One region of the Paraburkholderia sp. NPDC080076 genome, then DNA from elsewhere that is predicted to be linked to it. Evidence: riboswitches for the same ligand, from Rfam matches in the RefSeq annotation. Region 1 holds a riboswitch; the other holds the start of a gene.

Region 1 (3,203 bases):
TGCGCGCGAACGGCTTCAAGACCTATCTGGTGACGGGCGGCGACGTCGAGTTCGTCCGCGACGTGGCTCAGCGCATGTACGGCATTCCGCCCGAGCAGGTGATCGGCAGCACCGTGAAGTATCGCTACGGCCAGAGCAACGGCGCGGTCTCGCTGACGCGCCTCGCGCAAGTCGACACGCTGGTCGACGGCTCGGCCAAGCCGCTTGCCATCGATCGCGTGATCGGCCGGCGTCCGGTGATCGCGTTCGGTAACGCGGACGGCGACGCGCCGATGCTCGAATGGACCTCGGCAGGCGACGGCCCGCGCCTCGCGGCGCTCGTGCATCACACAGACGCGCAACGCGAATACGCGTACGACCGCGCGGCGAAGAGCGGCAAGCTCGACAAAGGTCTGGACGAGGCCGGCGCGAAAGGCTGGCTCGTCGTCGATATGAAAGATGATTGGAAGACCGTGTTCAAGCCTGAAGGCGCGACGACGGCAGCGGCGCCGGCGACGCCCCCGGCGAACTGAGCCTGAACCGCTGAAGGCCACTCGTAAGCGGCCTTCAGCGGTTGTTAGAGTTGTCGCGCAATGTATGGCTTTAGCGCCGCGTCTAGCGACTCAGCGTAATCGCCAGATATGTGGCATAGAGCACGCCGCAAACCAGCAACGCCCACACCGGCACGCCGCGCTCGCGCACGTTGAGCCGCAGCCACGCCGCCGACGCGAGCGTGATCACGATGCCGGTCACCACTTCGATGCGCGGCACCCACGGCGTCAGCAGAATACCGATCGCTGGCAGCAAGGTGCCTTGGAACACCATCGCGCCGGTGATGTTGCCGAACGCCAGCGTGTCCTTGCCGCGGCGAATCCACAGAATGCTGTTGACCTTCTCGGGCAACTCGGTGGCGATCGGAATGATCAGCAGCGAGAGCAGCAGCGGCGACACCCCAAGCGCCTGCGACACGCCGCGCACACCATGGATGAAGCCTTCCGCGCCCCACACCAGCAGCGCGACGGCCAGCGCCAGTTGCACCACGATGGTCGCGAGATTGGTCGGCACGCCAAGGCGCGCGATCAGCATCTTGCCCGGCGCTTCGGTGCCGTGACCGGCATCGACCAGATCATTCGATGCGCGGAAGGTCATCACCACATAAGTGACGTACACGCCGACCAGCGCCACGCTGAAGAACGCGCGCACCATCATCTGCTCGTGCGGCACGTACATCGCTGCGGCAGCCAGCACGAACGCGCACAGGAAATAGTTGAGGTCGCGCGTGAAACCCGTACGCTCTGGCGCGACCCAGCCGCGCGCGCCGCGTGAACCGAGAATCGCGAGCGTCATGAGGAAGGTGGAGAGGGTGGAGAGCATCAGCGGCGCGCCGAGAATCGCGCCGACGCCGATCTCCTGATTGACCGCGCTATCCGTCGTGCCGCCGGCGATCGCGAGCAGCGGCACTAGCGTCTCGGGCAACGCTGTGCCGACAGCGGCGAATAGCGAACCCGTTACGCCTTCGGAAATCTTGAGGCGTTCGCCCAGATGCTCGAGCGCATTGGTGAAGAGCTCGGCCGCCACCAGAATGACGACCAGCATGATGCCAAGTTCGAACAGGAGACCGGTCATGCGCGGCGCTCCGCATACACGCAGAAGCAGCGGCGCGGCGGACGGGCGGAAGGGGAGACTGGCAGGGTACGACGATGTTTCACAGGGCAACTCCGCGGTCGGACGTAGATGACAAACCAATGACGCACCGCCGCCCGTCCGACCAGAACGAGGCAGTGCGTCAATGGTCTCGCCAAACCGACGCGGTCGAACGCGCCATGACCCGCAGGCCAAGTATGTTGACGCGCTCTCCTTCAAAGGATGAAGGAAGTCGGGACACGACGAGGCCGCAAAAAACAAAAGGGCTTAGCGCATTCTGCGTAAGCCCTTGAACGAGATCGACTCTCTATGGTGCGCCCGGCTGGGATCGAACCAGCAACCCCTGCCTTCGGAGGGCAGTACTCTATCCATTGAGCTACGGGCGCTTCAACACGAAAGCGCGGCAACCAGAACGGATGCGACGCCAAAGCGAGACCGAAAGGATACCCGGTTTCGGCCACACCGTCCACCGGACGGCCCCAATCACCGGGTCCGGCGGCTTTCCGACAACCCTCGCGATGCGGGTAAACGCCTGCTGAACACCCCGCCGCGCCCCTCGCCGCCGTCGAAATGTTCCGTCTATAATCGTCCGTGGCTGATTAAAGAACAAGAAGTTGCCGTCACGCTGTACCGCTCACATACCCACGGAGACGAGACAAGCATGAGCGAAGCACCACACGGAGCCCCGATCAAAACCCCCGGACAGCTCGTCGCCGCGATCATTGCCAGTTTTGCGGTACCGATCGTCATCATCGTTCTGCTAGTGATCTACGTCGACAATTCGACGCGCACCGGCGCCGGCACCGACTCTCTCTCCGAAGCCGAGGTCACCGCCCGCATCAAGCCGTTCGCCCAGGTCGACATTCGCGACGCCAACGCGCCGCGCGTCTACAAGAGCGGCGAGGAAGTCTACAAGGCCGTGTGCTCCGCGTGTCACGCGTCGGGTGCGGCAGGCGCGCCGAAATTTACCAATGCCGCCGACTGGGCGCCGCGCATCGCGCAAGGCTTCGACACGCTGCTGCACACTGCCCTCACCGGTAAAGGCGCGATGCCGCCGCGCGGCGGCACCAGCCCGGACGACTACAGCGATTTCGAGATCGCCCGCGCGGTCGCCTATATGGCCAACAATTCGGGCGGAAGCTTCCCTGAACCGGCTCAGCCGGCAGCAGGCGCCGCTGCGGCGTCCGGTGCAGCGGCCGCGGCGCCGGCCGGCGCTTCCGACGCGGGCGCGGCTCAGGCCGCCGCAGCGATGGCCGCCATGGCCAGCGTGCCGCAAGCGGCCGCGCCGGCAGCGGGCGGCACGCAAAGCGCGGACGCGTCGCAAGCCGGCAAGGCGTTGTATCAGCAGGTTTGCCAGGCCTGTCACGCGGCTGGCGTGCTGAACGCACCGAAGTTCGGCGACAAGGACGCCTGGGCACCGCGTCTGAAAGAGCCAATGGACACGGTCTATAACTACGCGCTGCACGGCAAGGGCGCGATGCCTCCGAAGGGCGGCTCGACTGCCTCCGACGCGGACGTGAAGGCCGCCGTCGACTACATGGTCAGCGCGGTGAAGTAAGACGCACCGCTCGCGGCGTTTG
Region 2 (3,203 bases), on a different contig from region 1:
GCTGATATTCGAATCCCGTGAGCAGCGTGTGTTTGACGCTGCCGGTCCCAAACCGCCACACCGGCTCCAGCTGATAGTCGAAACTGTTATCCGAATCATCCTGCCGCCGTAGCTGCCGGCCGACCACTTCATTGCCGCTCACCTTCGTACTCGTGCTATCGCCATTGCCGAGCACATCGAGGCTTCGGTGCAAATACGAGAAGCGGTTATTGATAGTCAGAAAGTCATTGACCTTCCACTCGTCGGTGAGCGTCGGGCGGACGTAGTCGCCGCGCGCGAACGCAAAGGGCGTCGAATACTTCGAATCGATTGATACGTTCGTGATGGGTGAGCCATGAAAATAGATCAGACCATACGAGTCAGGCGTTTCGTGAATGTCGCGCGCATCGAGTGAGAAATTGATCTTGTGATTGTCGAGCTTCCATTCGAAGGCGGGTCTGATTTCCTCGTCACGGCTCGCCAGATCGCGAAATCCATCGGAACGCGATACGGTTGCATCGACCCGATAGTTCAACCCCGATATGCCTGTTGGTCCCGTCACGTAGCCGCTACCGGAGATCGTGCCAAACGAGCCCGACTGTATATTGCCGCCGTAGTGGAAGTCGGAAGATGGCGTGTAGTGGACGATATTGATCGTGCCTCCCGGCGGACCACTGCCGAACAGCGCCGACCCCGGGCCTTCCAGAATCTCGATGTGCTCGACACCGTTCAACGAATGCGAGATGCCGCCCAAAAGGTCTCCGTCGGAGAATCCGTCGTTGTAGATCTGCGCGTTCAGGCCGCGAATCAGAAAATGGTCGTAATAGCCCTTCGTATCCTGACCACCGACATTCACACCGCTGGCGTTGCTGACGCCTTGCCGAAGCATCGTCGCGCCCTGCTCGGTCATCAGCGCGCGCGGGATCACCTGCACGCTTGCCGGCAAATCCTTGAGCGCGGTTCCTGTCTTGCTTACGGCGGCAACCTGGTCTGGGTCGTTCACGTTATCGTCCTGAATGACTTGCCCGGGTGTTGCCGCGCGAACCTGTACGGGCGGCAGTGTCGGCGCGTCGGCGACACCGTCCTGTTCGCCGCCCGATGGCAGTGAGTCCTGTGCCGCAGCCGAATGCGCCAGCGTCAGTGCAATAAGTGAAGTGGTCAGTCCCACGCTCGCCCTTTTCCCAAACCTTCGGACATCCACTTTCTTCACGTTTCATTCTCCTGTCTCATTTGTCTGTTGCCGGTTCGCGACCCTGCTTGCGCCCCTACGTAGCGGCTGCCAACGCAAGCGCGTCCGCATAGAAATCCTTCTTCAGAATGCAAATCATTACGATTTATATTCATAAGAAATCTGATTTTTCTTCCTGTTATTCAAGGTTGAGACCCCCGTCGACGGAATCTGCCGTGGAAGTCCACTTCGTGCCGTTGCAACTCGTCGCCCGCTCTTGCCCGCGTCTGGCTGACAAAGCGAAAGGGAACCATGACGGCTCCCTGTGAACGGTATCGGTAGGATTTTTATTCCCGCTGGACGAGCGCCACCAATTACAGTCGGTTACAACGGCCCCAATGCTCGCCCTTAACTGGCGCCCTTGCCTCCGTCTGCCAGATTCCGCATTCGTAACCTCACGCCGTTCCGTCTCGACGCACTGGCTTTCGGAAAGCTGACGATTTGCGTTACCGGGCCAGGACACTGTAGAATCGCCCCTCTCATTGGGGAGTAGCCGCCTCGAGCGCAATGTTCGAGGGTGCCCGTCAACATACTTGGTGGTCGACAGACCGCCATGGCGTGCACAGCACTATGCCTGGCAAGACCGATGACTCGCATTCCGACCTGACCGGGTCGCCGGAATGCGCGTCATCGCGTACTTATTGCGCGGCCCGGCCCACAACCTATGCAATCGTTCCTCGTTTCGACCAGCGTGGTCGGCCTAGCCGAAATCGGCGACAAGACCCAACTGCTGTCCTTGGTGCTCGCTGCCAGATATCGCAAGCCCATTCCGATTATTCTCGGCGTCTTTGTCGCAACGCTCGTCAATCATGCGGCGTCCGGCGCGTTGGGGGCATGGCTCGCGAGCGTTCTGAGCCCCACGATCCTGAACTGGGCGGTCGTCGCATCATTTGCCGTCATGGCCGTCTGGATTCTGATCCCCGACAAGCTCGACGGTGCCGAGGCGGTGTCGACCAGGCATCCGATGGGCGTGTTCGGCACCACGGCTCTAACGTTCTTTCTGGCCGAAATGGGTGACAAGACGCAGATCGTAACGATCGCTCTGGCTGCGCGATTTCACGAGTTCTTCGGGGTGGTCGCCGGCACCACGCTCGGCATGATGCTGGCAAACGTGCCCGTCATCTACCTGGGGCACAAGTTCGCCGACCGTCTGCCAACCAAGGCGGTCCACATTCTGGCCGCCGTCATCTTCGTTGTCCTCGGTGGCTTTGCCCTCAGGACGGCGCTATATCCGCACGAGCACCCGCTGTTCTAGGTCGAAGGGTTGCTTTTGTATGATCGAGGCGCGTGCCGTCCGCGGTCGCCTGAGATGCCCTCCAAGATCACAGAGCCGGCCCCGAAATCTGTTGCCTACGATGTTGGACCAGTTACTTCAGCACGGCTGATAAACACGCTCTGACGAACGCTAAAGAGTCAAAGTGCCCGCACTGCCTCGCGGGCACTGTTTTGATGAACACCTTTTGCAAACACGCGAAAGGATGCGTTGCCGAAGATTTCCAGCGTGCCGTTGCGCGTTCGAGAAAAAAGCAGCCCTACCGTTCCGGTTTTCACCTTTGTAAAGGAAAGCGTGCTTGCATCGGGCGATGGGTATACAGTCAGTACATGGGTCGCACTTAGTGTCCCTTGTTCTGGAATCATCATGCGATCACAAATCAAAAATGCAGCACGTACGTCTGGCAACGTGAGCGAATATGCTCTGTCGCGTCAGGCACAAGCACTCTCCCTCGAACAGGCGGATCGTGCACGGGCGGAAAAACGACGCGTCAATGATGCCCGCATCGATTCAAACGCAAGCAAGTGGCGCTATTCAGCGCCGTCGGCAGAGCGTTGACGCCGAGGTCTCTGACCACATCCACTTGATTGACCGGCAAGCCTACTGGCATGCGGCACGCGGCCGTTTCGGATTCGCACACTGACTGCAGGGCCTGAAGAGTCAACGGCGGCACTTGCCACTGGCTCAGCGAACGCGTTTCTGTATCGTCCTGTCCGAATCGTG

What was found. Region 1 has a riboswitch for manganese ahead of ACQKRQ_RS11485 (sodium:calcium antiporter). Riboswitches for the same ligand answer to the same signal wherever they lie in the genome.
Region 2: it holds a riboswitch for manganese, as region 1 does, so the genes downstream of both, ACQKRQ_RS14365 (TMEM165/GDT1 family protein) here and ACQKRQ_RS11485 (sodium:calcium antiporter) in region 1, are expected to answer to the same signal.

Annotation. Positions count from the first base shown of each region.
Region 1 covers NZ_JBNNWQ010000002.1:929,738-932,940, reverse strand. Annotated here, with positions in the region: gene ACQKRQ_RS11490 (HAD family hydrolase) at 1-512, shown strand, start outside; gene ACQKRQ_RS11485 (sodium:calcium antiporter) at 595-1,605, opposite strand; yybP-ykoY riboswitch at 1,697-1,860, opposite strand; tRNA gene ACQKRQ_RS11480 (tRNA-Arg) at 1,934-2,009, opposite strand; gene ACQKRQ_RS11475 (c-type cytochrome) at 2,285-3,181, shown strand.
Region 2 covers NZ_JBNNWQ010000003.1:460,108-463,310, reverse strand. Annotated here, with positions in the region: gene ACQKRQ_RS14370 (TonB-dependent receptor) at 1-1,147, opposite strand, end outside; yybP-ykoY riboswitch at 1,680-1,862, shown strand; gene ACQKRQ_RS14365 (TMEM165/GDT1 family protein) at 1,872-2,462, shown strand; gene ACQKRQ_RS14360 (hypothetical protein) at 2,621-2,848, opposite strand; gene ACQKRQ_RS14355 (hypothetical protein) at 2,847-3,038, shown strand.